DNA from 2 places in the Amycolatopsis sp. NPDC006125 genome. Region 1 is predicted to be linked to the other one. Evidence: riboswitches for the same ligand, from Rfam matches in the RefSeq annotation. Region 1 holds a riboswitch; the other holds the start of a gene.

The links. Region 1 has a riboswitch for S-adenosylmethionine ahead of ABZ193_RS28760 (aminotransferase class V-fold PLP-dependent enzyme). Riboswitches for the same ligand answer to the same signal wherever they lie in the genome.
Region 2: another riboswitch for S-adenosylmethionine. It lies ahead of thrC (threonine synthase); the one in region 1 lies ahead of ABZ193_RS28760 (aminotransferase class V-fold PLP-dependent enzyme).

What each region holds. Positions count from the first base shown of each region.
Region 1 covers NZ_JBEXTZ010000067.1:226-14,687, forward strand. Annotated here, with positions in the region: gene ABZ193_RS28755 (potassium/proton antiporter) at 326-1,804, shown strand; SAM riboswitch class IV at 1,851-1,965, shown strand; gene ABZ193_RS28760 (aminotransferase class V-fold PLP-dependent enzyme) at 2,001-3,323, shown strand; gene lspA (signal peptidase II) at 3,537-4,112, shown strand; gene ABZ193_RS28770 (RluA family pseudouridine synthase) at 4,109-5,035, shown strand; gene ABZ193_RS28775 (RidA family protein) at 5,032-5,427, opposite strand; gene ABZ193_RS28780 (WYL domain-containing protein) at 5,525-6,499, shown strand; gene ABZ193_RS28785 (AsnC family protein) at 6,496-7,623, opposite strand; gene ABZ193_RS28790 (DUF885 domain-containing protein) at 7,733-9,388, shown strand; gene ABZ193_RS28795 (DUF885 domain-containing protein) at 9,385-11,016, shown strand; gene ABZ193_RS28800 (LLM class F420-dependent oxidoreductase) at 11,062-12,102, shown strand; gene ABZ193_RS28805 (nitroreductase family deazaflavin-dependent oxidoreductase) at 12,095-12,475, opposite strand; gene ABZ193_RS28810 (DNA-formamidopyrimidine glycosylase family protein) at 12,561-13,340, shown strand; gene ABZ193_RS28815 (hypothetical protein) at 13,371-13,544, shown strand; gene ABZ193_RS28820 (glycosyl hydrolase family 65 protein) at 14,179-14,462, opposite strand, start outside.
Region 2 covers NZ_JBEXTZ010000063.1:30,603-45,064, reverse strand. Annotated here, with positions in the region: gene ABZ193_RS27995 (glycosyltransferase) at 1-705, opposite strand, end outside; tRNA gene ABZ193_RS27990 (tRNA-Val) at 1,134-1,205, opposite strand; gene ABZ193_RS27985 (nitronate monooxygenase) at 1,249-2,301, opposite strand; gene ABZ193_RS27980 (TetR/AcrR family transcriptional regulator) at 2,312-3,085, opposite strand; gene ABZ193_RS27975 (ATP-binding cassette domain-containing protein) at 3,150-4,073, shown strand; gene ABZ193_RS27970 (ABC transporter permease) at 4,070-4,840, shown strand; gene ABZ193_RS27965 (pyridoxamine 5'-phosphate oxidase) at 4,850-5,293, shown strand; gene lepA (translation elongation factor 4) at 5,301-7,151, opposite strand; gene ABZ193_RS27955 (methyltransferase domain-containing protein) at 7,254-7,853, shown strand; gene ABZ193_RS27950 (VOC family protein) at 8,083-8,463, opposite strand; gene ABZ193_RS27945 (EamA family transporter) at 8,486-9,349, opposite strand; gene rpsT (30S ribosomal protein S20) at 9,502-9,762, shown strand; gene holA (DNA polymerase III subunit delta) at 10,110-11,090, opposite strand; SAM riboswitch class I at 11,227-11,359, shown strand; gene thrC (threonine synthase) at 11,373-12,638, shown strand; gene ABZ193_RS27925 (ComEC/Rec2 family competence protein) at 12,688-14,462, opposite strand, start outside.

The DNA of each region.
Region 1 (14,462 bases):
TCGCCCGCTGGCCACCCTGGGGTCGCTGACGTTGGTAGTGGCGGCCGAACCGGGTGGCGGTGGCCGAGGCGGCGGGGGAGCCGCTGGCGCTTCTGGGTGCGGAGCTGCCTGCTGATCGCCCTGGGGTCGCCTGACACCCGTGCGGGGGCTGCACTGGCCACTCGTCGTCATCGTGCGCGCACCTGCCGTCGAACGCACCCGTCGGCGATCTTGTTGCCGGGCAAGGGAAAAGCGGCCGTGACATGCCGGAAGACCCCACCGGGGCGCGGTCCGGCTCCTCGGTTCCTTATCCTGAAGCCTGACAATCCGGGCAGGGGAGGTGCGGGTGGGCGAGCTGCCGGTCGTGCTGGGGCTGGGCTCGGCCGTCCTGCTCGCCGCCGTGCTCGCGGTCCGCTTCTCCACCCGCCTCGGCCTGCCGTCGCTGCTGCTCTACCTCGCGATCGGCGTGCTGCTCGGCGAAGCCGGGTTCGGCATCCAGTTCTCCGACCCGTTCCTCACCCAGGCGCTGGGCCTGGCCGCCCTCGTCATGATCCTCACCGAGGGCGGCCTGACCACCCGCTGGTCGGCGGTGAAACCCGCGCTGGGCCAGGGAGTGGCACTGTCCACAGTGGCGGTCGGGCTGAGCATCGCGATCACCGGCCCCGCCTTGCACTGGCTGCTCGGCCTGGACTGGCGGATGGCGCTGCTGTGGGGCGCGGTGCTGGCCTCCACCGACTCGGCCGCGGTGTTCTCCGTGCTGCGCGGCGTCGGCGTGCCCCGGCGGATCGTGGGGGCGCTGGAACTGGAGTCCGGCATCAACGACGCGCCCGCCTACATCGCGGTCGTCGTGCTGGCCGAGGGGACCCGGATCGACTGGTCGCTGCCGCTGCTGGTGGTCTACGAACTCGGCGCGGGCCTGGTGCTCGGGCTGCTGCTCGGGCTGGCCGGGGCGTGGGCGCTGCGCCGCGCCGCGCTGCCGGCCACCGGGCTCTATCCACTCGCGACGGTCGCGGTGTGCGTGGTGGCCTACTCGTCCGGGCAGCTGCTGCACGCCTCCGGCCTGCTCGCCACCTACGTCGCGGCGGTCGTGCTGGGCAATTCGCGGCTGCCGCACCGCTCGGACACGCTGTCCTTCGCCGAGGGGCTCGGCTGGCTCGCCCAGATCGGGTTGTTCGTGCTGCTGGGCCTGTTCGCCTCGCCCGAACGGCTGCTGGAGTCGATCGTGCCGGGCCTGATCGCGGCCGCGGTGGTGCTGGTGTTCGCGCGGCCGGTGTCGGTGCTGGTGTCACAGCTGCCGTTCAAGGTGCCGCTGCGCGAGCAGGTGTTCCTGTCCTGGGCGGGGTTGCGCGGCGCGGTGCCGATCGTGCTCGCGATGATCCCGCTCTCCCAGGAGATGCCCGGCGCGCAACGGCTCGTGGACGCGGTGTTCGTGCTGGTGATCGTGCTCACCCTGGTGCAGGGCCTCACGCTCGGCCCGCTCGCGCGGGTGCTGCGGCTGAAGGCGGACACCGAGCCGAAGGAGATCGAGGTCGACGCCGCGCCGCTGGACGAGCTGCAGGCCGAGCTGCTCCAGGTCAAGATCCAGCACGGCTCGCGCCTGCACGGCGTGTACCTGTCGGAGCTGCGGCTGCCCGCCGGGGCGTCGCTGAGCCTGATCGTCCGAGACGGCCGCAGCTTCACCCCGCAGCGCACGGACCGGCTGCAGCGCGGCGACCAGATCCTGATCGTCAGCACCGAGTCCGCGCGGGAGGCGGCGGAGCGGCGCATCCGCGCGGTGGACCGGGCCGGGCCGCTGGCGCGCTGGAAGGGCGAGTCCGGCAACTGAGACCCGCTGGCGCGCGGCGGGGGCGATCGGCTACTGTGTCCGCGTAGGTCATGAGTGCCAGCGCCAAGCCCCGGCTCGCTGGCCGGCAACCCTCCTTCCGCGGTGGGGTGCCCCGGGTGAGGACCTGGCTCGTCGCGAGGTGCGGCGGGCAAGCGCGGACCCCCTTGCGGGTCCCCGGACCCGAGGAGCCTTTCCGATGACTCTCGCTCTCGAACGCGTCACCACCCCCGCCGTCACCGCCGCCGCGGCCGTCCCGCTGGTCACCGGCGGGGAGCTGGACTACGCCAACCTCGACCACGCGGCCAGCGCCCCGTGCCTGGAGGCCGTCCGCCGCGCGGTGGACGAGTTCCTCCCGCACTACGCGAGCGTGCACCGCGGCGCCGGGTTCGCCTCGCAGGTGTCCACAAAGGTCTATGAGCGCACCCGCGACGTGCTGCGCCGGTTCGTCGGCGCCCGGCACTCGGACGCGGTCGTGTTCACCCGCAACACCACCGACGCGCTGAACCTGCTGGCCCGCAGCCTGCCGCGGCACACCTCGGTGGTGCTGTTCGACACCGAGCACCACGCCGCGCTCCTGCCCTGGCGCGGCCCGAACGTGCGCCGGATCCCGCTGCCGAACACGCGGCTGGCCGCGGTGTCCGCTGTGGACAGTGCGCTGGCGGAGTGCCCGGAGGGGCCGCGGCTGGTGGTCGTGACCGGCGCGTCGAACGTGACCGGCGAGCTGCTGCCGGTGGCCGAGATCGCGGCGGTGGCCCGGCGGCACGGCGCGCGCATCGCGCTGGACGGCGCCCAGCTCGCGCCGCACCGGCCGATCTCGGTGCGGGAGCTGGACGTGGACTACGTGGTGCTGTCCGGGCACAAGCTGTACGCGCCGTTCGGCGCGGGCGCGCTGATCGGGCGCGGCGACTGGCTGCGCGCGGCGGACCCGTACCTGGCCGGAGGCGGGGCGACGAAGTCCGTGCGCCGCGACGGCGACGGCCTCGCGGTGGCGTGGCAAAGCGGGGTGGAGCGGCACGAGGCCGGTTCGCCCAACACCGTGGGCGTGTACGCGCTGGGCGTGGCGTGCGAGCAGCTGGCGGCGTCGTGGGACGCGGTGGCCGCGCACGAGCGGGAGCTGCTGGAGCGGCTGACGCGCGGCCTCGCCGCGGTGCCGGGGCTGGCGGAGCTGCGCCTGTTCGACGGCGCGGCGGAGCGGGTCGGCACGGTGAGCTTCGTGCTCGACGGGTTCGAGCCGGGCTGGGTGGCGGCGGTCCTGTCGGCCGAGTACGGGATCGGCGTCCGCGACGGCGCGTTCTGCGCGCACATCGCGGTGCGGCGACTGGTGGAGCGCAGCGGCGGGGAGGGGCAGCAGGCGCTGCGGGTGAGCCTCGGGCTGGGCACCACGACCGAGCACGTCGACCGGCTGGTGACCGCGCTTCGGCAGATCGTCGCGCGGGGCGCGCGGTGGACGTACGGCGTGGTCGACGGCCGGTGGGCGCCGTGCCCGGACCCGCGGCCGCTGCCGGACTTCCTGCGCTGAGCCGGCGCCGCGGCTGTTCCCCGGGTTCGGATGGTGACCCGTCTGCTGGGTGCGGTGGCTCGGCGCCCGGTTCGCCGGCCTGCGCCGGGCACCGTGTGCGGAACGGCGCCACGGCCGGGTTTCCCGTTGAGGGGGCACGTGCGCCCGGCAGCGCGCTGACCGGCTTTCCCGGCCTGCGCCGGGGCCGTCGCGGCAGCCGTGGACAATGGCGGGGTGAGCAGTGACCCCCAGCCCTCCCCGGAACCGGACACCGTGCCGGACGAGCAGCCGGCCACCCCGCCCAAGCGGCGCGCCCTGCTGCTGGCCGTGATCGCGATCGTGGTGTTCGCGGCGGACGTCGTGACCAAGTCGGTCGTCGTGGTGACCCTGGAGGGGCACGAGCCGGTCCGGGTCCTCGGCGGGCTCGTCTACCTGCAGCTGATCCGCAACCCCTTCGCGGCCTTCGGCATGGGCGTCACCGGCATGACCTGGGTGTTCGCGATCGTCGCGTTCGGGGTGGTGATCGCGCTCATCTGGTTCGCCAAGCGGCTGCGGTCGCCTGGCTGGGCGATCGGCCTCGGGCTCATCCTCGCCGGCGCGCTCGGCAACCTGGTCGACCGCGTCTTCCGCGCGCCCGGCGTGCTGCGCGGCCACGTCGTCGACTTCGTGTCGCTGTTCGCGCCCAACGGGGACGTGTGGCCGGTCTTCAACGTGGCCGACTCGGCGATCTGCGTCGGCGGCGTGCTGATCGTGCTGCTGTCCCTGCTCGGCCGCGAGTACGACGGCACCGTGAAGAGGGCCAAGCGTTGAGCGCCCGGATGCTGCCCGTCCCGGACGGGCTCGACGGCATGCGCGTCGACGCCGGGCTGGCGAAGCTGCTCGGCCTGTCCCGCACCGTCGTCGCGGAGCTGGCCGAGTCCGGCGACGTCCTGCTCGACGGCCGCCCGGCGGGCAAGTCCGACCGGCTCTCCGCCGGGGTGCTGCTCGAGGTGACCCTGCCCGACCCGGACAACCCGGTCGAGGTGGTCGCCGAACCGGTCGACGGCCTGCGCATCCTCCACGACGACGACGACATCGTGGTCGTGTCCAAGCCGGTGGGCGTCGCCGTGCACCCGAGCCCGGGCTGGACCGGGCCCACGGTCGTCGGCGGGCTCGCCGCGGCCGGGCTGCGCATCTCGACCTCCGGCGCCGCGGAGCGCCAGGGCGTCGTGCACCGCCTCGACGCCGGCACCACGGGCGTGATGGTGGTGGCGAAGAGCGAGCACGCGTACACCGTTCTGAAGCGCGCGTTCAAGGAACGCACCGTCGACAAGGGCTACCACGCCGTCGTGCAGGGCCACCCGGACCCGACCCGCGGCACGATCGACGCCCCGATCGACCGGCACCCGCGGCACGACTACAAGTTCGCCGTGGTCGCGGGCGGCCGGCCGTCGGTGACGCACTACGAGGTCATCGAGGCCTTCCGCGCGGCGTCACTGGTGGACGTCAAGCTGGAAACCGGGCGCACCCACCAGATCCGCGTGCACTTCTCGGCACTGCGGCACCCGTGCGCGGGCGACCTCACCTACGGCGCGGACCCGGTGCTCGCCCGCAAGCTCGGCCTGACCCGGCAGTGGCTGCACGCCCGCACCCTCGGGTTCGCCCACCCCGCGGACGGCCGGTGGGTCCAGTTCGAGTCGCCCTACCCCGACGACCTCGCGCACGCGCTGGAAGTGCTGCGCGCGGAGAACTAGGCGACCGCGGTCCCTTCGAGTTCGACCATCAGCTCGGGGATCGCCAGCCGCGTCACGCCGAGCATCGTCGTGGGAGGGGCGACGCCGGCCGCGCCCAGCCGCGCCGCCAGCACGCCGTAGTGCGGGAACAGCTGATCGACGTCGGTGGTGTAGACGTTGAGCCGCACGAGGTTCGCCAGCGACATCCCCGCCTCGGCGAGCACGGCCTCCAGGTTGTCCAGGCTCAGCGCCAGCTGCTTCGCCATGTCCCCGGCGTGCTGGGGTTTGCCGTCGCCGTTCATCGCGGTCTGCCCGGCGCAGAACAGGGTCCGGGTGTGCCCGGCGACCAGTTCACCCTGGTGGTACCCCAGCTCCGCCGACCACGTCCACGGGTCGACCGCGGTGCGTTCCACTCCCACATCAGCTCCCTTCGGATCAGTGCTGTGACGGTTCGAAGCCTCGCAGCGAATCACGACATCCTGTGTCGCGTATTTCGCTAGAGTTCGCGGAATGCGCGCCGACCGCCTGGTCTCGCTGGTGCTGTTGCTGCGCCGGCACGGCCGGTTGTCCGCGACCGCGCTGGCCCGCGAGCTGGAGGTGTCCACCCGCACCGTGCTGCGGGACGTCGAGGCGCTGTCCGCCGCCGGTGTCCCGGTCTATGCCGAACGCGGACGGCACGGCGGTTTCGCGTTGCTGCCCGGGTTCCGGGCCGAACTGACCGGGCTGAACCACGACGAGGCACTCGCCCTGCTGATCGCCGGGTCGCGGCGCGGCGCGCAGGCGTTCGGCCTCGGCTCGGCGCTCGCTTCGGCCATGCTCAAGGTGGTCGACGCGCTCCCGGAAGGCCATCGCGAGATCGCGGCCGGCGCGGCGGAGCGGTTGCTGATCGACCCGGAGACCGACCTGCTCGCCCGCCGCGTGGCCGAGGAGGAGGTGCCCGGCGCCGTCGTGGCCGAGGTCCGCCGGGCGGTGCTGGCCGGCCACAAGCTGCGGATTCACTACGTGGCGGTGGACCAGAGCCCGAAGTGGCGCACGGTGGACCCGATCGGCCTGGTCACCGTGCGCGGCCAGGGCTACCTGCTGGCCACCCGGTCCGGCGCCGACCGCACCTACCGGCTGTCCCGCATCCGGGCGGCGGAGGCACTCGACGAACCCGCGCAGCGCCCGGACCGGGCCGATCTGGACCGGGCGTGGCGGGAACGCAGCGCGCGGTTCCGCGCCGGCGGCGACCAGGTGACCGTGATGGCCCGGGTGGACGCGGCGCGGCGGGAGGAGCTGGTGCGGACCGCGGTGGCCGTCCACGCCGAAGTGGCCGACCCGGACGGGCTGCTGCGGCTGGAGGTCGTCTTCCAGGACGCGCGGCATGCCGAGTGGGCGTTGTGGCAGCTCGGCACGGACGCGGAAGCGCTGGCCCCACAGTGGTTGCGTGCCGCGCTGGGTGATCGGGCCGCGGCGATCGCCGCCCGCTACCGCTCTCTGACCTAGTCCTCCAGGGACCAGGTCAGGGAGCGCTCGTCGGGCTCGGGGCGGGGGCTCCACCGCACCGCCACCACGCGGGTGCTCTCGGGCAGCACGTACACCGTGTGGCCGCCCGCCGTCTCGCCGGGCTGGACCCCGATCTTGTGCGGCGGCCGCGAGGTCAGCGACACCGGCGCCTTCGCGACCGGCTTGCCGTCGGCGGTGAGCAGTTCCAAGTAGTTGTCCGGCAGCGACACGAACGGGATCGGGCCCTTGTTGGTGACCTCGGTGTGCACCACAACCGCCCGCTCGCCTGGTTCCAGCCGGTACCCGGCCGCGCCGAACAGGTAGTCCGCCGGGTCCTGCACCTCGAGCAGCTGCACGGTGAGCTGCTCGCCTTCGAGGCCCTGCCCGGCCAGGCTGTCGCCGATCTTCCCGGTGCGCGGGCCGGCCGGCGGCGCGGGCCGCTGGTCGCCCCGCGCCCACGATGCCGTCTGCGGCGGGCCCCACGTGCTGATCACCGGGTCCAGCGGCGCCGGATACGGCCCGGACGCCACCCCCGCGACCTGGTGCGGCCCCGACACGGCACCCTGCTGGACCTGGTACGGCCCGGACGGCACGCCGCGGCCGGGGGAGGGCTCGGCCGGCGGGTAGCCCGGACCGGGCCGGGCGGGCGGCGGGTACCCGGGCGGCGCGGCCTGCGGCGGCTGCGCGGGCGGCGGGTAACCGGGCACGGCGCCGGACGGCGCGAATCCCGGCGTCGCACCGGATGGCGCGAACGGCACTGGGCCGGACTGTACTGGGCCGGACGGCACTGCGCCGGACGGCACTGGGCCCGACTGCACTGGGCCGGACGGCGCGAACGGCACCGCGCCGGACTGCGGGTGCGCGGCCGGTGCCTGGTAGGGCCCCGGGTTCGGCGTCTGCGGCTGCGCGGGCGGGAACGCCCCGGCGAGCGCCGCGCGGAGGCCCTGCGGGTCGCTCTCCACGCCGACCAGCAGCGGCAGCCCGCTGCCGGACAGGGCGACCAGCCGGTAGGCCACCTCGCGCGGGTCCATGCCGACGCGCGCCGCGAGCTCGTGCACGGCCACCTTGCCCAGTTCGGCCAGTGCGGCGAGCAGGCGGGCATCGGCGGGATCGGTCACGGCCACGTCCGGAAACGCTACCCGCTGGCCTTCCCGGCCCGGTCGTTCACCCCGGCGCGCCGCCCGGAGGTTCTAGGCTGGCGGCACGCTGACCCGACGAAGCTGGGATGGATGGATGACCGAGGTCGTGAAGCTCGCCGACGAGTTCGTGGACGCCCTGTTCGACGCGGAGCCGTTGTGGCCCGCGGTGCTGGGGCTGGAGTCCGACCGGGACGGGCTCGGCGACCTCGGCGAGGAGGCCGAGGCCGCCTACCGCGACCGGCTCGACGGGTTCGTCCGGCGCGCCGAGGAGATCGACCCGGCTGGGCTCAGCGCCGAGGACCGGGTGACCCGCGACGTGCTGCTCAGCCAGGCCCGCGCCAACCTGGACCGGCTGGACACTCACCTGGTCGAGTTCACGATCAGCGACATCTTCGTCGCCCCCGCGGTGGGCCTGCTGACGATCCTGCCGATGGTCGGCGTGCCCGACGACGAGCAGGGCCGCCGCCACCTGGGCCGGCTCGCGGCGATCCCGCGGTACCTGGAGCAGGCCGCGGACCGGCACCGGGCGGGCGTCGCGGCGGGGCGGGTGCCGGTCGAGCACCTGGTGCGCGCCGCGATCGCGCACTTGGACCGCTACCTGGCCGCGCCGGACGCCGACCCGCTGCTGCGCCAGCCAGCGCCGAGCGAGGAGTTCGCCGCCGAGCGCGAGCGGGTGCTGGCCGAGGTGGTGCGGCCCGCGTTCGCCGCCTACCGCGACGCGCTGGCCACGGACATCGCGCCGCACGGCCGCTCGCCGGAGAAGCCCGGTGTGTGCTGGCTGCCTGACGGCGAGCGCATCTACGCCTCGCTGGCGCGCACGCACACCACCACCGACCGCACGCCGGACGAGCTGCACGAGACGGGCCTGCGCATCATCGGCGAGCTGGCCGCCGAATACCGCGAGATCGGCGCGCGCGTGTTCGGCACCGACGACCTGGCCGAGATCTTCCGGCGGCTGCGCACCGATCCGGAGCTGCGCTGGGGCAGCGCCGAGGAACTGCTCGACACCGCCCGGTCGGCGATCAGCCGCGCGGAGGAGGCCGCGCCGCGCTGGTTCGGCCGAATCCCGCCGCACAAGTGGGTCGTGGAGCCGGTGCCCGCGGCCGAGGCGCCCGGTGGCCCGGCGGCGTTCTACCTGCAGCCGTCGGTCGACGGGTCGCGGCCGGGCATCTACTTCGCCAACACCCACGAGGTGACCGAGCGGTTCCGGCACGCCGCCGAGGTGACCGCGTTCCACGAGGCCATCCCCGGCCACCACTTCCAGCTGTCCACCGCGCTGACGCTCACCGAGCTGCCGCTGCTGCGCCGGATCGGCGACTTCAACGCCTACGCCGAGGGCTGGGGCCTCTACAGCGAGCGGCTCGCCGCCGAGATGGGCCTCTACTCCGACGGCGTCGCGCTGCTCGGGATGCTCACCATGGACTCGATGCGCGCCGGCCGCCTGGTCGTCGACACCGGCCTGCACGCCAAGGGCTGGAGCCGTCAGCAGGCCGTGGACTACCTGCGGGAGCACACCCCGATGCCGCAGGTCGAAATCGAGTCCGAAGTGGACCGTTACATCGCGTACCCCGGCCAGGCGCTGGCGTACATGGTGGGACGCCTGGAGATCCAGCGCGTGCGGGCGCGGGCCGAGCAGGCGCTGGGGGAGCGGTTCGACATCCGCGCCTTCCACGACCTGGTCCTCGGCGGCGGCGCGCTGCCGCTGTCGGTGCTGGAGGCGGTCGTCGACGAGTGGATCGCGCGGGCATGAGCGAGGTGAACGCCCTCGCCGAGGAGCTCACCGGCCTGCTGTTCGAGGCCGACCCGCTGCGCCCGTCGGTGCTCGGCCTGCCCGGCGCCCACGACCGGCTGCCCGACCTCACCGCGAGCGCCGAGAAGCGGCAGCGGGCGGCCTACCTGGACGTCGCGGCCCGCGCGGAAGCGGCCTCGCCCGCGACCGCGGAGGAGGCGGTGACCCGCGACGTCGTGGTCCAGCAGGCCAGGGCCGCCGTCGACCTCCTCGACGCGCGGCTGCCCGAGTTCGCGGTCAGCGACGCCTTCACCGCCCCGCTCCAGCTGCTGCTGATGACCCTGCCGATGGTCGAGCTGACCGACGAGACCCGGGCGCGGGGTTTCCTGGCCCGGCTCGCCGCGTTCCCGTCCTTCGTGGACCAGGTGGTGGAACGGCAGGCGGCCGGCCCGGTGCCGCCGGACTTCCTGGTGGACTCCGCGATCGGCTACTTCGACCGGATGCTGGCCGTGCCGGAGCTGACCTCGCTCCGGCTCGATGTCGGTTCGGCGACGCTGGCGGCCGAGCGCGACGCGCTGCTGTCCGGGTTCGTCCGGCCCGCGCTGGCCCGCTACCGCGAGTTCCTCCGCGAAGACCTGCGGCCGCGGGCCCGGCCCGCCGAGGAGGCCGGGCTGTGCTGGCAGCCGGGCGGCCTCCTGCGTTACGCCGGGCTGATCCGCGCGCACACCACCACGGAGCGCACCGCGCAGGAGCTGCACGACATCGGGCTGGCGCTGATCGCCGACCTCGCCGGGGAGTTCCGCACCCTGGGCCGCCGCGTGTTCGGCACCGGCGACCTGGCCGGGATCTTCGAGCGCCTGCGCACCGATCCGGCGCTGCGGTGGGGCAGCGGCGAGGAGCTGCTGGCCGCCGCGCGCGCCGCCATCACGCGGGCGGAAGCCGAGGCGCCCCGGTGGTTCCGGACGATCCCGTCCGCGCGCTGCGAGGTGCGCCCGGTGCCGGAGAGCGATGCGGACGCGGGCACCATCGCCTACTACGTCGAACCGGCGCTCGACGGCTCCCGGCCGGGGATCTACTACGCCAACACCTTCCACGCCGGGGAGCGGTTCCGTCACGTCAGCGAGGCGGTCGCCTACCACGAGGCGATCCCGGGGCACCACTTCCAGCTGTCCCTGGCGCTCGAGCTGGACCTGCCGCTGCTGCGCCGCGTCGCCGACGTCAACGCCTACACCGAGGGCTGGGGGCTCTACGCCGAGCGGCTGGCCGAGGAGATGGGGCTCTACACCGGGGACGTGGCGCGGTTCGGGATGCTGACCCAGGACGCCATGCGTGCCGCGCGGCTGGTGGTGGACACCGGCCTGCACGCGCTGGGCTGGTCGCGTCAGCAGGCGGTGGACTACCTGCGGGAGAACACGCCGATGGCCCCGGTGGAGATCGAGGAGGAGGTCGACCGCTACGCGGGCTGCCCCGGCCAGGCGCTGTCCTACATGACGGGACGGCTGGAGATCGAGCGGATCCGGGCCGGCGCGGAGCGGGCGCTGGGGGACCGGTTCGACATCCGGGATTTCCACGACGTGGTGCTCGGGCACGGCATCCTCCCGCTGCCGGTCCTCGACCGGGTGGTTTCGAACTGGATTACCAGCCGGTAATGTGCTCGGCAATCAGGTAAGCGATCGCTTAGAAGGGTTGGATCGATGCGGATCGGCACCCAGATCTCGTACTCCGGCGGGTTCGCCGAGAGCGTCCGGGACGTCGTCGAGCTGGAGAAGGCCGGGCTCGACGTCGTCACCATCCCCGAGGCCTACTCGTTCGACGCGGTCAGCCAGCTCGGCTACGTCGCGGCGAAGACCGAGCGCGTCCAGCTCGCGTCCGGCATCCTGCAGATCTACACGCGGACCCCGACGCTGACCGCGATGACGGCGGCCGGCCTGGACTTCGTCTCCGACGGGCGGTTCATCCTCGGCATCGGCGCGTCCGGGCCGCAGGTCGTGGAGGGCTTCCACGGGGTGCGCTACGACGCCCCGCTGGGCCGGACCCGCGAGATCGTGGAGATCTGCCGCCAGGTGTGGCGCCGCGAGCGCGTGGTCCACGACGGCAAGCACTACAAGATCCCGCTGCCCGCCGACCAGGGCACCGGCCTGGGCAAGCCGCTGAAGATCATCAACCACCCGGTGCGCGAGCGGATCCCGGTGCAGATCGCGGCGATCGGCCCGAAGAACGTGGCGCTGACCGCGGAGATCGCCGAGGGCTGGCAGCCGATCTTCTTCCACCCGGAGCGGGCTTCCGAGGTGTGGGGCGAGGCGCTGGCCGAGGGCAGGGCCAAGCGCGACCCGTCGCTCGGCGACCTCGACGTGGCCGTCGGGGTGCCGGTGGCGATCGGCGAGGACGTCGGCCACATGCTCGACTGGGTGCGTCCCGTGGTCGCGCTCTACGTCGGCGGCATGGGCGCCCGCGGCAAGAACTTCTACAACGAGCTCGCCTGCAGGTACGGCTACGAGGCCGAGGCCAAGCTGATCCAGGACCTCTACCTCGACGGCAAGAAGGAGGAGGCCGCCGCGGCGGTGCCTGTCGAGCTGCTGCGGGCGATCTCGCTGGTCGGGCCGAAGGGGCTGGTCAAGGAGCGCCTGGCCGCCCTGCGCGAGGCCGGGGTCACCACCCTGCAGGTGACGTTCCTGGAACCCGACCCCGCGCGCCGCGTCGGCGTGGTGAGCGAGCTGCGGGAACTGCTCAGCTGACCCGGTCGAGGAACAGGAAGTCGGTCACGCCGATGACCGACAGGACCTGGCGGACGCCCGCCGGCATGCTGGTCCGCTTCTCGTCGTGCACGAGCCGGGGCCGGGTCGTTTCGACGACCCGGCCCCGCGTCTCGATCCCGCACCCGCCCGCGGCCAGGACGTTCCGGACCCAGTCGGCCTGCGGCCCGTAGGTCAGGGCGACGACGAAGCCGTCCCCGGCGCGGAAGACGTTCACCGGCGTCCGGTAGGTCTTCCCGGACTTGCGGCCGCGGTGGACGATCGTCCCGAAGCCGGGCAGCCCCTTCGTCAGCGGTCCGAGCACGCGGTTGGTCGCCACGCGGTTGAACCGGGCGACCCTCTTCGACAGCACCATGCGATCAGCATGCCCGCTCGCCCGCCGGAAATCAACAAGTGATGAATTGAGGTTTGGGCGCCGGCGCGGGGTGGCAAGCTGTGGTGTGCCCGAGCTGCCGGACGTCGAAGGTTTCCGCCGCACCCTGGCCGCCCACGGGGTCGGCAAGCGGATCACCGGCGTGACCACGCTGGACGCGGGCGTGCTGCGCGGGGTGAGCGCGCGCAGGCTGCGGGAGACGTTGCGGCACCAGCGCTTCGGCGAGCCCCGGCGGCGGGGGAAGTGGCTGATCGTGCCGGTGGACGGCCGTCCCGCCACGATGGTGCTGCACTTCGGCATGACCGGGTCGCTGGAGTGGTCCGAACTGGACGACCGCAACCGGCACGACCGGGTGATCTTCGCCTTCGACGACGGGGAGCTGCGCTACCGCGACATGCGGAAGCTGCAGGGCCTGCGCCTGCTCGCGGACGACGCGGAGCTGGACCGGCTGCTCGCGGACACCGGCCCGGACGCGCTGGACGTGCCGAAGGAGCGGTTCCGCGTCCTCCTCGGCCGCCGTCGCGGGCTCAAACAGCTGCTGACCGACCAGGCGGTGCTCGCCGGGCTCGGGAACCTGCTGGCCGACGAGATCCTGTGGCGGGCCCGGCTGGCTCCGCAGGTGCGCGCCGCGGACCTCGATGGCACGGCGGCCGACCGGTTGCACCGGGAGATGCGCGAGGTGCTGCGGGCGGCGGTGAAGGCCGGGCGGGTGCCGCCGCGCACGACGTGGCTCACCGGGCGGCGGGACGAGCCGTCGGGGACTTGCCCGCGATGCGGGACCGTGTTGGAGCACGGCCGGGTCGGCGGGCGCGGCACCGTGTGGTGCCCGCGGTGCCAGGCCGGTTGACAGTTCGCGGAAAAGGGGTAAGCCGGTGCCATGAACGACAAGGACGACGAGAAGAAGCCGGTCAGCCCCGAACCGCCCCTGTCGCCGGACTTCCCCGACGTCCGGCACCCCGACCTGGACATGGGACCCACCGAGGACGTCGAGAAGCCGCCGAACACCGAAGAGGTCAAGCCGGACGAGGGGATCCCGGAACCGCCCGACTGACCCCGCGGGGTGAGGCGGCGTGCAGGCGCGGCGCCGCGTGCCCGCAGTGCACAAGCCGGACAAGCTGCACCGCGCGGATTGACGCTGCGGCTTAGTGCAGGGCGCGGACTGACAACGGCCCGGCGCACCGCGGGGTGGTGCCGGACTGGCGCCGGGGGCTGCGCGCCCCATCACCTGGCCCGAGGGCAGTCCCGCCCCAGGGTTCCACACCGGGGGCGGGACTGCCGGTGGCCGGCCGCGGTGCGCCGTCTCGGTGGCGACGGTGTGGCTGGGCCTGAATCTCAGCAGGAAGCGGCCCTATCCCAGCTCACCCTGCGGGAAGCGGCGGTGTTCGCCGCGGGGCGCCCCGGCGGCGCGCCCCGGAGACAGTCCAGCGCTCTGGTCCGCTGAGCGGGATGCGGCGATGGTCCGGCCCTATCCCGGCTCACCCTGCGGGAAGCGGCGGTGTTCGCCGCGGGGCGCTCCGGCCGGCGGCCCGCCGCCCTGGAGACGGTCCAGCCGCTCTGGTCCGCTCAGCGGGGTGCGGCGATGGTCCGGCCCTATCCTGGCTCACCCTGCGGGAAGCGGCGGTGTTCGCCGCGGGGCGCCCCGGTCGGCGGCCCGCCCCGGAGACGGTCCAGCCGCTCTGGTCCGCTCAGCGGGATGCGGCGATGTTGCGCCGCACCTGGGCCGGGTCCCTGCGGGCCGGCTCGCGGCCCGCGGGCTGGTGCGGCGCCGGGCCGGGGTCGATCGGCGGGATCGGCTTCGTCGTGGCGGCCTCGGTGACCGACATCGGCTCCCCGTGGTGCCGGATCTCCACCGGCTTCCCGGACAGCAGCCGGTACGTCGCGTCGTCGCGGTGGATTTCCACCAGGAAGCGGCTCTCCCGGAAGCACATGCGGAACTGGATCCGCTCCAGCGCGGGCGGCAGCCGCGGCG
Region 2 (14,462 bases), on a different contig from region 1:
GAACGCCGCCAGGTCGTCCGGCAGCGGGCGTTCGTCGGGCAGGACCCACGCCCCGGTCTGCACGACGTCGAGTTCCGTGCGGCCCTCCGACGGGCACAGCACCGCGTCCGCGGCGAGCCACGGTCGTCCGGTGAGGACGTGGTCGCGGACGTTGGCGACCGGTGGCAGGCTGAGCGCCGCGCGGTGGCTGTTGAGCGCTTCGCCGTACAGGTCGTTCACCCGCTGGGCGTCCTGCTCCCACAGCACGCGGTTGTCGGTTTCGTCCCGCGGGGAGGGCGTGCCGGGCCGTCGTCCAGGCGGGAAGTGCCGTGACGGCAGCCCGAGGAGGTGGAAGCAGGCGAGCACGTAGTGGATGCCGAGTTTTTCGGCCACGTCCCGGGCGCCGACGGGCATCAGTCCAGTCGCCACGAGCGCGTCACAATCCTCGGCCGCGGCCGTCAGCGTTTCGAACCGCGCGGCGACCAGCTCGCGGGCGAGCCGGAACGCGTCCTCCACCGTCGGCGGCTTCGGCCTGGCGACGATGGAGTGGACCGCCGGGCCGAACGGCACCAGGGGCACACCGGCCCGGTCGAGCAGCTCCACGAACTCCTCGTCGGGCGGCACGCAGAGCCGCGCCTCCGCGCCGAGCTCCCGCAGCGCCACCGCAAGCGCCACCAGCGGTTCGACATCCCCGCGCGATCCCCACGACGTCAGCAGCACACGCACTTCGCGATCCCCCCGATTCCCCCGGCTCGTCCGGCCGGCGGTGGGCAATTCTGGAGCACCGACCGGGGCTTGCGGCAAGCCCCCTGGCCCGGGATAAGTTGGAGGTAGAGGGAGCGAGTCAGCGGTGTCCCTCTCGATCGGATCCAGTCCCGCTCACACCTGACCAGTTCGATATCTCCAGCGATGGCATCACGGCAGCGTGGTTCGCCGCGTCGACGGCCTGCCCGGCGTGCGCCGCCGCATCGTCCGCTGCCAGTGTTGACCGCGTCCATCGCGGCTTGCGCCGCCACCGCCGCCTCTCTTGCGCCGAGTCGATGCTGGCCGCGCCCGGCAACGACGCTGGGAGCAGGACGGCTGATGGAGCTGGGACGAAACCCCACCCCGCGAACACAAACGGCCCGCCGACGAATGTCGACGGGCCGTCCGGGTGGGCGATACTGGGATCGAACCAGTGACCTCTTCGGTGTGAACGAAGCGCTCTCCCCCTGAGCTAATCGCCCGGTGTGCCGAAATCCTAGCCCATCCCGCCTGGGCGCCGCGCACCTACCCCAGTCGCCGGGTCACCCGCTCCTGCGCCGCCTTCGCTTCGGCCTTCAGGCGCGCCACGATCTCCGCCGCGGGGCCCTCCGGCGCCACCGAGTACGTCTGCCCGCCCCACAGGTTCACGCCCTCCGGGTCGCCGGCGGCGTGCGCGGCCGCCCGCACCGGCTTGGTCAGGTGGTGCACCTGCGGGTACGCCGAGGGCGCGTACGGCGAGTGCTCGGTCAGGAACCGGTTCACCAGCCCGCGCGCCGGGCGGCCGCTGAATGCCCGCGTGATGGCCGTGACCCGCCCGCCCTCGGCCAGCGCCTTGCGGTGCGCGAGCTGCGTCCCGGCCTCGTCGGCGCGCAGGAACGCGGTGCCCAGTTGCGCCGCGTCCGCGCCGGCGGCCAGCACCGCGGCGACGTCCGCGCCGTGCACGATCCCGCCCGCCGCGATCAGCGGCAGGTCCACGGCGGACCCGATCAACCGCAGCAACGCCAGCAGCCCGTACACCTCGCCCCCGGCCGGGTGCTCCGGATCGTCGACGAACAAACCGCGGTGGGCGCCCGCCTCGAACCCCTGCACGCACAGGGCGTCCGCGCCGGCCTCGACCGCTCGCACGGCCTCCTCCGGGGTGGTGACGGTCACGATCACCTGCGAACCGGCCTCGTGCAGGCGCGCCACGTCCGTTGTGGACGGCAGCCCGAACGTGAACGACACGAACGGAATCCGCTGTGCCGCCACGAGCTCGACCTTCGCCGGGTAGTCGTCGTCCTCCCAGCGCGGGTCGCCCGGCTCGGCCTCGTAGTGCCGGGCCTCCTCCTCGAGCCGCCGCACGTAGGGCGACAGATCCACATCGGACTCCCGCCCCGGCACGAACAGGTTGACCCCGAACGGCCTGCTCGTCAGCTCCCGCGTCTTCGCGATTCGCTCGCCGAGCGCCTCCGCGCTCAGGTACCCGGCGGCGAGGAAACCGGATCCCCCGGCCTCGGCAACGGCGGCGACGAGTTCGGGGGTCGTGGGCCCGCCTGCCATCGGCGCCACGAGAACAGGGACACGCAGCTCTTCGAACATGCTCCCCACCCTAGGGTTTCCGGCGCCGCGCGTACGCCTCGAGACCGTCCAGCAGGCGCTGCACGCCGAACTCCAGGTCCGGCAGGATCCCGGCGTCCTCCGCGTCCGGGTCGAACGTGCCCTCGGCGATCGTGGCGGCCAGCATCGGGAACCGCTCCGGATCCAGGTACTTCCGCAGCCCGGCGGCGAAGTCCGCGTCCGCCTCCTGCCCGGTGATGCCCGCCTCGCGCTGCGCCTCCGCCATGTCCAGCGAGATCCGCGCGAGCTCACGCACCGCGCCGTCCAGGAAGGTCATCGCCCAGATCATCTCGGCGCCGGTCAGGCCAAGCCCGGAAATCGCCCGCATCCCGGCTTCCATCCAGGCGAGCTGCCGAGGCCCCGACGGCGGGCCGCTCAACCGGATCCGCAGCATCCACGGGTGCCGCAGGTGGAACTCCCACACCGCGCGCACCCACACCGCGACCTCGGCGCGCCAGTCCTCGCCCGCCGGCTTCGGCGGTTCCTCCTCCGCCGCGTAGTCGACCATCAGCTCGATCAGCTGGTCCTTGCCCGACACGTACCGGTACAGCGACATGGTCGTCTTGCCGACCGCCGCCGCGACCCGCTGCATGGACACCGCCTCGATGCCCTCGGCGTCGGCGAGTTCGATCGCCGCGCGGACGATCTTGTCCACGCTCAGCGCGGGCTTCGGCCCCCGGGTGGGCCGTTCGCCGCCGCCCCACAGGAGTTCGAGGGTTCGCGTGCGTTCCGCCGTCATCGCCGTCCTTTCGTCCTTGACGGCCATCCTAGAACTGTGTATCACTTACACAAAGCAGTCTACGCCATACACAGTTCCAGGGGAGAGAGTGATGATCGAGGTCAGCGGCCTGCGCAAGGCCTTCGGGGGCAGAGAGGTGCTCGGTGGTGTCGACCTCACCGTCGAGCGCGGCAGCGTCGTGTCCCTGCTCGGGCCCAACGGCGCGGGCAAGAGCACCACCGTCCGCATCCTGACGACCCTGCTCGCGCCGGACGCGGGTTCGGTGCGGGTCGGCGGGTTCGACGTGGTGCGGCAGGCGCGGGACGTGCGGCGGATCATCGGGGTGACCGGCCAGCAGACCGGGGTCGACCGCCTGCTGAGCGGCTACGAGAACCTGGTGATGATGGGCCGCCTGTTCCGGCTCGGCACCGCCGCGGCCCGCCGCCGGGCAAGCGAACTGCTGGAGAAGTTCGACCTGACCGAGGCCGCCGGACGGCCGGTGAAGACCTACTCCGGCGGCATGGAACGGCGCCTCGACCTGGCGATCAGCATGATCACCGCGCCGCCGGTGCTGTTCCTTGACGAGCCCACCACCGGGCTGGACCCGCGCAGCCGCGCCGGTGTCTGGGAGACCGTGCGCGACCTGCTGGCCGGTGGCGTGACGGTCCTGCTCACCACCCAGTACCTGGAGGAGGCCGACGAGCTGGCCGACCGGGTCGCGGTGATCGACGGCGGGCGGGTCGTGGCCGAGGGCACGCCGGCGTCGCTCAAGCAGCGCGTCGGCAGCGAGCGCCTCGACCTGACCTTCGCCACGGCGGAGACGTTCGAGGTGGCCCGGCTGGTGCTCGGCGAGACGCACGCCGGGGAGGGCCTGGTGCTGAACGTGCCCGTCGACGGCGCCCGTGACGTCCGCGAGGTCCTGGAGCGCCTCGACCAGGCCGGCGCGGAGGTCGCCGACCTCGCGCTGACCCGCCCGTCGCTCGACGACGTCTTCCTGTCCCTGACCGGCTCGACGACGATCGGAGCGGCCCGATGAGCACCCTGTACTGGAACGCCAACAACTCGGCCGTCCTCATCGGACGGTCGGTGCGGCACATCCTGCGCTCCCCCGACCAGGCGATGACGGCGATCTTCCTGCCCGTCGCGATCATGCTGATGTTCCGCTACGTGTTCGGCGGCGCGATCAACACGGGCGGCACGGCCTACATCGACTACGTGCTCGCCGGGATCATCGCCATCAGCGTCACGTTCAACTCGACCTCCACCACCGTCGGCGTCGCGGACGACCTCGAACGCGGTGTGGTGGAACGGTTCCGCTCGATGCCGATGTCGAGCGTCGCGGTGCTCACCGGGCACATCGCCGGGGCGATCGTCCGGAACGCGCTGTCGCTCGCGATCATGATCGGCGTCGGCCTGCTCATCGGCTTCTCCCCCACCGCGGGTGTCGGCGGGTGGCTGGCCGCGCTCGGCATCCTGCTGGTGTTCACGGTGGCGATCTCGTGGATCGCGGCGATCCTCGGGCTGGTCGCCGGCGGCACGGAGAGCGGCGCCGGGCTGGGCATGATCCTGGTGTTCGTGCCGTACCTGAGCAGCGCGTTCGTGCCCCCGAGCACGATGCCGGACGGGCTGCGCGCGTTCGTGGAGATCCAGCCCGTCACCCCGGTGGTCGACAGCGTGCGGGCGCTGCTGCTCGGCGGGCCGGTCGGGAACTCGGCCTGGCTCGCGCTGCTGTGGTGGGGCGGGATCACGCTGGTCGCGGTGCCGGTCGCGGGCGCGTTGTTCCGGCGGCGCTCCCGGCGCTAGCTTGGCCCCATGACGAACCTCGACGCCGTCCGCTCGCTCGCCGCCCAGGAAACCGGCCTGGCCACGGTGGCGGTCGCGCGGGCGGACGGCTCGGTGCACGCTTCGGTGGTCAACGCCGGGGTCCTCGACGACCCGGTGTCCGGCCGCCCGTCCGTCGCGTTCGTGGCGGTCGGCCACGCGAAGAAGCTGGACCTGCTGCGCGCGCGGGGCAACGCGACCGTGGTGTTCCGGCGCGGCTGGACGTGGGCGGCGGTGCAGGGACCGGTGCGGCTGATCGGCCCGGACCACCCGGACGAAGCCTTCGACCCGGCCGGCCTGCCCCGGCTGCTGCGCGACATCTTCACCGCGGCCGGCGGCACCCACGACGACTGGGACACCTACGACCGCGTGATGGCCGAGGAGCGCCGGTGCGCGGTGTTCGTCGAGGCGGCCCGGATCTCCGGCACCGCCTGAGCGGCCGCTACTTCTTCTTGCCCTTGTCGCCGGAGGGCTCGTCGGTGGACAGCGCCGCGACGAAGGCCTCCTGCGGAACCTCGACCCGGCCGATGTTCTTCATCCGCTTCTTGCCTTCCTTCTGCTTCTCCAGCAGCTTCCGCTTCCGCGAGATGTCACCGCCGTAGCACTTGGAAAGCACGTCCTTGCGGATGGCGCGGATCGTCTCGCGCGCGATGATCCGCGACCCGACCGCGGCCTGGATCGGCACCTCGAACTGCTGCCGCGGGATCAGCTCACGCAGGCGGCCCGCCATCTTGTTGCCGTAGCCGTAGGCGGCGTCCTTGTGCACGATCGCGGAGAACGCGTCGACCGGCTCGCCCTGCAGCAGGATGTCGACCTTCACCAGGTCGGCGACCTGCGTGCCGGCCTCCTCGTAGTCCAGCGAGGCGTAGCCGCGGGTGCGGGACTTCAGCGAGTCGAAGAAGTCGAAGATGATCTCGGCGAGCGGCAGGTTGTAGCGCAGCTCGACGCGGTCCTCCGACAGGTAGTCCATGCCGAGCAGGTTGCCGCGCTTGCTCTGGCACAGCTCCATGATCGCGCCGATGAACTCCGACGGGGCGATCACGGTGACCTTCGACAGCGGCTCGTGCACCTCGGCGATCTTCACGCCGGTCGGCCAGTCGGACGGGTTGGTGACGTGCACCTCGGTGCCGTCGTCCTGCACCACGCGGTACTCCACGTTCGGCGCGGTGGCGATCAGGTCCAGGCCGAACTCGCGCTCCAGGCGGTCGCGGGTGATCTCCAGGTGCAGCAGGCCGAGGAAGCCGCAGCGGAAGCCGAAGCCGAGCGCGACCGACGTCTCCGGCTCGTAGGTCAGCGCCGCGTCGTTGAGCTGCAGCTTCTCCAGCGCCTCCCGCAGCTCCGGGTAGTCCGAGCCGTCCACCGGGTAGAGGCCGGAGAACACCATCGGCTTGGGGTCGCGGTAGCCGGCCAGCGGCTCGGTGGCGCCCTTGCGCTCGGAGGTGACGGTGTCACCGACCCGGGACTGGCGGACGTCCTTCACGCCGGTGATCAGGTAACCCACCTCGCCGACGCCGAGACCGGCGCTGGGCTTGGGCTCCGGCGAGATGATGCCGACTTCCAGCAGCTCGTGCGTGGCGCCGGTGGACATCATCCGGATCCGCTCGCGCGGGGTGATCTTGCCGTCCACGACGCGGATGTAGGTGACCACGCCGCGGTAGGTGTCGTAGACCGAGTCGAAGATCATCGCGCGGGCCGGGGCGTCCGCGTCGCCCACCGGCGGCGGCACCTGGCGGACGACCTCGTTTAGGAGGTCGGGCACGCCCATGCCGGTCTTCGCCGAGACGCGCAGCACCTCGGACGGGTCGCAGCCGATGATGTGCGCCAGCTCGGCGGCGTACTTGTCGGGGTCGGCCGCGGGGAGGTCGATCTTGTTCAGGACCGGGATGATGTGCAGGTCCTTCTCCAGCGCCAGGTACAGGTTGGCCAGGGTCTGCGCCTCGATGCCCTGTGCCGCGTCGACCAGGAGGATCGCGCCCTCGCACGCCTCCAGCGCCCGGGAGACCTCGTAGGTGAAGTCCACGTGGCCCGGGGTGTCGATGAGGTGCAGGACGTGGTCGCGGCCGTCGACCTGCCACGGGAGGCGCACGTTCTGGGCCTTGATCGTGATGCCCCGCTCGCGCTCGATGTCCATCCGGTCGAGGTACTGCGCGCGCATGGCCCGCTCCTCGACCACGCCGGTGAGCTGCAGCATCCGGTCGGCCAGGGTGGACTTGCCGTGGTCGATGTGCGCGATGATGCAGAAGTTCCGGATCTGCTCCGGCGGCGTGAAGGTCTGGTCGGCGAACGTGCTCACTCGGATCCTCGGCTCGTCGTGGGGTACGACTCCATGTTCCCATGCCCGATTTCCGGGTCATCCCCGATGCCGGTGAGCGGTGGCGAGTGCTGACCTGGAGGTATGAGCACAACCATCGAGCAGATCCTGGACCGGGCCTTCGGTCACCCCCGCGGCCTGCTGGGCCGCATCGGCGGGGCCGTGATGGCCCACGCGAACGGCGCGACGGAATCGCACGTCGTGGACGTGGCGAGGCTCACCCGGGAGGAGACGGTCCTGGTGGTCGGCCCCGGTCCCGGGGTGGGCCTGCGCCTGGCCGGCCGGCGCGCGGCGCTGGCGCACGGGGTGGACCCGTCGCCGGAGATGCTGGAGCTGGCGCAGGCCCGCTGCGCGGCGGAGATCGCGGCAGGCCGGGTCCGGCTGGCCCGCGGTTCGGCCGAGCGGACGGGCCTGGACGAGGCCTCCGTGGACGTGGTGGTGAGCGTGAACAACGTCCAACTGTGGGACGACCGCCCCGCGGGCTTCCACGAGCTGCGGCGGGTGCTGCGCCCGGGCGGCCGGCTGATCCTCTCGGCGCACGAAAAGTGGCTCCCGGTGCCGCGGCACGAGCTGGCGGCCGAACTGGTCGAGGCGGGTTTCACGGACCTGCAGACATGGGTGTGGCAACCGCCGGGGGTCACCGCGCCGCTGGCCGCCCAGTTCCGCGCCCACCGCCCCGCCTGAGCCGCCCTGCTACCCCAGAATCAAAACCGCCCCCGCGAGATCCGCCGTCACCAGCGCCGCGCACGCCATCGGCGGCGCGAGTCCAACCCAGCCCCCGCGAAATCCACGGTCAGCGCCCCCAGGAATCAGCCCCCAGGCACCACCAGCGACGCGAGACGAACCCCGGCCCCGCGGGATCCGCCAACGCGCCGGAACAATCCCAGGCCCGCCGCCGGTCGCGCGTGGCCGCTCACTGCGGGCGGATGTCCGTCCGCAGTGGATGGTCCGGCGGGATCTCCACCAGCACGATCGACGTCCCGTCCGGGTCGGAGATGCGCGCCTCGTCCAGGCCCCACGGCTCGCGGCGGGCCTCGCGGTCCGGCACGACCCCGCGTTCGGCCAGCTCGTCCAGCGTGGCTTTGAGGTCGCGGACCTGGAACCACAGCTCCACGTCCGGGCTGGTGCCCTTCTCGCCGCGGCCGACGACCTCCAGGTAACCCTGGCCGGTGAAGAACACGGTCCCCCCGGGGAACGTGCGGTAGATGGCCAGGCCGAGCACGTCCCGGTAGAACGCCGTGGTCTTCTCGGGGTCGCGGGGGTGGATCAGCACCCGGCTGCTCAGGACGTCCATACCTCCTGCCTACCCCACCTGGTCAGGAAGCCGCAATCGCGGCAATTCCGGCCAGGACGACGACCGAGCCGACCAGGCGGCGCACCGGGTGCGGCTCGCGCAGCACGAGCCAGGCCGCGATCCCGCCCAGCACGATGCTCACCTCACGCGCGGGCGCGACCAGGCTGACCGGCGCCATGCGCATCGCGTAGAGCACGAGCACGTAGGCGACCGGCGACAGCACCCCGACGGCCACCGCCTCCCGCCAGTGCGCCCGCCACAGCGCGCCGATCCGCCCGTCCGCCCGCACGGCCGTGGGCGCGAGCAGCAGGCTCTGCAGCACCGCGCCGGCGGCGAAGTAGGTCAGCGGCGGGACGGCGAGGGCGTTGACGGCATGGTCGTCCCAGAGCGTGTAGGCCGCGATGGTGACGCCGGTGAGCAGCCCGTAGAAGACCCCGGCCCGGCGGGCGCGGGCGTCCGCCGCCGAGCGCGAGCCGAGCCCGATCACCAGCACCCCGGTCACGACGAGCAGGGCGCCGGCGAGCCCGAGCCACCCGGGCCGCTCGCCGAGCAGGACGACCGCCGCGAGCACCGACAGCAGTGGCCCGCTCCCCCGCGCCAGCGGGTAGACGACGGACAGGTCGCCGACGCGGTAGCCGCGCTGCAGCACGATGCCGTAGGCGATGTGGAACATCGCGGTCAGCAGCGCCGCGGGCAGCCAGGTCCACTGTGGATGCTGCCCCTCGATCACCAGCGCCACGACCGCGACCGGTGCGCAGACCACCGCCGAGACGGTGTAGTAGAGGAAGACGAACCGGGCCCCGTCGTCGACCCGCTTGGCGGCGAGGTTCCACCCGGCGTGCACGACGGCGGCGACGAGGACGAGCCCGAGCGCCGTGCCGTTCACCTGCAGCCTCCCCAGCCAGTGCGAGTGCCACCGTAGCGCCCTGCTAACCTTGTCGGTCGTTGCCGTGCGGCATTCCGCCAGGGAGGAAACCCGCACGCCGGGGCCGGTACAGCGCGGCAGCGAAGCCACCGACAGATCGAAGGAGCGCCTTCATGGCCAACATCAAGTCCCAGATCAAGCGCATCAAGACCAACGAGAAGGCGCGCCAGCGCAACCAGTCGGTCAAGTCCTCGGTGAAGACCGCGATCCGCAAGTTCCGCGAGGCCGCCGAGGCGGGCGACAAGGCCAAGGCCGTCGAGCTGCAGCAGGCTGCCGCTCGCGCCCTGGACAAGGCCGCCAGCAAGGGCGTCATCCACGCGAACCAGGCCGCCAACAAGAAGTCGGCGATGGCCAAGCGCGTCAACCAGCTCTGAGCTTGATCTTCCGAGGGGCGGGCATCCAGCAGGGTGCCCGCCCTTCTGCCGTCCAGGGGTGCCGGGTTCGCGAGTGACGGGACTTGAACCCGCAACTCCCTACACGCTCGGCTCCGGCGGCCGCACAGCCATTGGCGCAGCAGGCGCCAGCCCCTCACCCGGACCCGCCGGTCAGCGAACTCACGCTCGTTCCGAGCGATGATGAGCCCGCCCCACCCCACACCAAGCAACCGCAGTCCGACTCGCGCACCGAACTCAGCGCTCGTCCCGAACGCCGAAACCTTCCCCACCCCACCGCGCCCCGCTTCCAGGAGCCGAACGGCCGCGGCCCGACCGCGGCGCTGAACTCAGCGCTTGTCGCGGGCGGCGGCGAGTTCCAGGACGGCCCGTTCGAGCGCGTAGGCCGGGTCCGCGGCCTGACCCTTGACCTCGGCGTTCACCCGCGCCACCACGGCCATCGCGTCGGCCAGTCCGGCCTGCGTCCACCCGCGGGACTGCCCCTGCGCCTTGCGGATCTTCCACGGCGGCATGCCCAGCTCACCGGCCATCTGGTTCGGGTTGCCGCGGCCGGCCGCCGACACGCGGGCGATGGTGCGGACGGCGTCCGCGAGGGCGTCGGCGATCAGGACGTGCGCCACGCCGATCTGGAGCGCCCACCGCATCGCTTCGAGCGCCGCTCCGCGCTCGCCCGCGACGGCCTTTTCCGCGACCGCGAAGCCCGTCACGTCCGCGCGGCCCCGGTGGTAGCGGCGTACGGCTTCCTCGTCGACCCGGCCGCCCGAGTCCGCCACCAGCTGTGACGCCGCCGCGGCCAGCTCTCGCAGGTCGGATCCGACGGCATCGATCAACGCGGCCACCCCGGCCGGGTCGATCTTGCCGCCGGCCTGCCGCACCTCGTTGCGGACGAACGACTCCCGATCGGCCGGCCGGGTGATCTTCGGGCATTCGGTGACCTGGGCGCCGGCCTTGCGCAGCGCCGCGGGCAGCGACTTGGCCGCCTTGCTGCGGCCGCCGCCGGTGTGCACGACGACCAGGACGACACCGTCGGCAGGCATCTTCGCGTAGGCGAGCACCGCGTCGGCCAGCTCCTGGCCGATGTCCTGCGCGCCTTCCAGCACGATGACCCGTCCCTCGCTGAACAGCGACGGGCTGACCAGCTCGGCCAGGCCGGGCGGCGTGAGATCGGACACCCGGACCTTCGTCAGCTCGGCCGTCGCGTCCTCCCTGCGTGCCTGTTCCAGGGCGGCGCGGACGGCGCGCTCGACGAGCAGCTCCTCTTCGCCGAGCACGAGCTGCAGGGGGGCGGAGGTGGTTGCCGGCGCGGTCACGGTTCAGATCCTCCCACGGACCACCGACAGCTCCGGAGCGTGATGAAACCCGCAGGGGCATGGCGTGCTCCGAGCGTGGTGCCGTATGTTGTCAACCAGGCATCGCGCGAGCGCGACAGCCACCACAACCGAATACCGCTCATCCAGAGGGGCAGAGGGAACGGCCCGACGAAGCCCCGGCAACCGGCGTCAGCCTGTCATCTCGATTCCGCGAGGTAGCTGACGATCACGGTGCCAATTCCGGCCCGCGTCAGCGGGGCAGATGAGGAAAGGAACCTCGCGATGACTGCAGCCCTCGATTCGACCACCACCCGTCGCACCGTCGACCTCGGTCCGGCCGTGGAACTGGTCTCCAAGGAAGAGGGCCACCGCCAGCCGCTCGCCCCGGAGTTCGTCTCCGCCGAGGACTTTTCGCCGCTGGAGGTCGCCTACGACTTCGGTCGTGTCCGCCGCGAGGACATCGAGGCGGGGCCGCGCAACATCTGGCGCTACAAGCGGCTGCTGCCGGTGCCCTCGAACGTCGAGGAGATCCCGAACACCGAGCCCGGCTGTACCAGGCTGGTGAAGGCCGACCGGCTCGCCAAGGCTCTCGGTGTGAAGAGCCTGTGGGTCAAGGACGACACCGGCAACCCCACCCACTCGTTCAAGGACCGCGTCGTCGCCGTCGCGCTGGCCGCGGCTCGCGAGTTCGGGTTCGACACCCTGGCCTGCCCCTCCACCGGCAACCTGGCTAACGCCGTCGCCGCGGCCGCGGCCCGCGCCGGCTGGCAGTCCGTGGTGCTGATCCCCTCCTCGCTCGAGCGCGCCAAGGTGCTGACCACCGCGGTCTACGACGGCAACCTGATCGCTGTCGACGGCAACTACGACGACGTCAACCGCCTCGCCACCGAGCTGGCCGCCGAGCACGAGAACTGGGCGTTCGTGAACGTCAACGTCCGCCCCTACTACTCCGAGGGCTCGAAGACGCTCGCCTACGAGGTCGCCGAGCAGCTCGGCTGGCGGATCCCCGAGCAGATCGTCGTGCCGATCGCCTCGGGCTCCCAGCTGACCAAGGTGGACAAGGGCTTCCGCGAGTTCGCCAAGCTCGGCCTGGTCGACGACACCCCGTACAAGGTGTTCGGCGCGCAGGCCGCCGGCTGCTCGCCGGTGTCCGCGGCGTTCCGCAACGGCCACGACGTGGTGCAGCCGGTCAAGCCGGACACCATCGCCCGCTCGCTCGCAATCGGCAACCCGGCCGACGGCCCCTACGTGCTCGACACGGTTCGCCGCACGGGCGGCGCGATCGAGGACGTGACCGACGAAGAGGTCGTCGAGGGCATCCGCCTGCTCGCCCGCACCGAGGGGATCTTCACCGAGACCGCCGGTGGTGTCACCGTCGCGACGGCGAAGAAGCTCATCGAGGCGGGCAAGATCGACCCGGACGCCGAGACCGTCCTGCTCATCACCGGTGACGGCCTGAAAACCCTGGACGCCATCGAGAACGAGGTCGGCCCGAAGGCGACGGTCCCGCCGTCGGCGGCGGCCGTGCACAAGGCCCTGGGCCTCTGACGGGTCCCGGGTCTCTGCCAGGCCCGGCGCCTCTGATCAAGGTTCCACCTCACTTTCCCCGGCGAACGACCGCCGGTCCGGTCTGGTCGGGGATCACCGCGGTGTCGCCGTCGGTGTCCGTGCGGGCGATGAGCGCACCGTCCGCGGTCAGGGTGTCGAGCGTCGTCCGGTTCGGGTGGCCGTAACGGTTGCCCGAACCGACGCTCACCAGCGCCAGCCGCGCGGACACCGCGGCCAGGAACTGGGGCAGCGAGAACCTGCTGCCGTGGTGCGGCACCTTCAGGATCTCGGCGTGCAGATCCGTTCCGGCGGCCAGCAGGTCGGCTTGTGCGGCGAGTTCGACGTCGCCGGTCAGCAGCACGCTGCCGGCCGGTGTGCGGGCTCGTAGCACCACCGAGCTGTTGTTGATCTGTGTGCCGTCGTCGTCCTCCCCTTCGGACACGTATCTGGGTCCCAGCACTTCGAGGCTCAGCGCCGGCCACTCGAGCCGCCGGCCGAGGTCCAGTTCGAGCAGCGGGACCCGGTGGCGGGCCGCGATCTGACCGGCCTGCCGCCACGCCCAGCCGGGCTGCCGCCCGGGCCCGACCGCGATCGCGCCCACCGAGCGTCCCTCGAACACCGAGTCGAGTCTGCCGACGTGGTCGGCGTGCAGGTGGCTCAGCACCACCAGCGGCACCCGCTCGATGCCCAGCCGGTCCAGACACCGGTCGGCCGGCCCCGGCTCGGGCCCGGCGTCCACCACCACCGCCCGTCCGGGCTCACCGGTGGCCAGCACGAGGCTGTCGCCCTGACCGACGTCACAGGCGACCACCGCCCATCCCGGTGGCGGCCAGCCGGGTGCGATCACCTTGCCCGGGACGACGAGCAGCAGCACCCCGGCCAGCACGAGCGCCAGCAGCACCCGCAAGCGCCGACGGCGCAGTGCCAGAACCACGGCGATGGCGACCACCAGCGCGAGAAACCCGCCCCACCAGCCGCTGGGCCACGCCAGCACCGCACCGGGCACCTCCGACGCCCGCCGCGCCACGAGAATCAACCAGCCCGCCTCAGGCCCGGCCAGCCGGACGACCAACTCACCTCCGGCAGGCCACGCGGTCGCGACGACCGTCGCGAGCACCCCGAACACGGTCGCCGGCGCGACCACGGGCGCGGCCAGCACGTTCGCCGCCACGCTGACCAGGCTGAGCTGCCCGGCCATGCCGGCCACGACAGGCGCTGTCACGACGAACGCCGCCGCCGGAACCGCCAGCCCTTCGGCGAAGCCCGGCGGAACGCCGCGCCGCTGAAGGCTCTCCGCCCACCGCGGCGCCAGGAGCACCAGCCCGGCCGTCGCGATCACCGACAGCGCGAAGCCGAAGCTGACGGCCATCGCCGGGTCCCACGCCACGAGGACGCAGGTCGCGGCTGCCAGTGCGGGGACGACTGAGCGTTCCCGCCCCAGCGCCAACGCCAGCAGGGCAATCGCGCCCATGACTCCCGCCCGCAGGACGCTCGGCTCCCCGCCCGCCAGGACCACGAACCCGGCCAGTGCCGCCCCGGACAGCGCCGCGGACAACCGTGGTCCTGACCGCAACAGCCGTAACAGCAGCAGCACAGCGCCGCACACGATCGCGACGTTGGACCCGCTGACCGCCATCAGGTGCGTGAGGCCAGCGTCGGTGAACTCGCGGTCGAGCCGTTCGGACAGCCCGCTCGTGTCGCCCACGACGAGCCCCGGCACCAGCCCGGCCTGCTCCTCGGGCAGGACCGCGCACGCGTTGCGGAGCGCCTCACGCATCGATTCCGCGGCGCGCTGCCACCAGGGCGCCTCCGTAGCTTCCACGG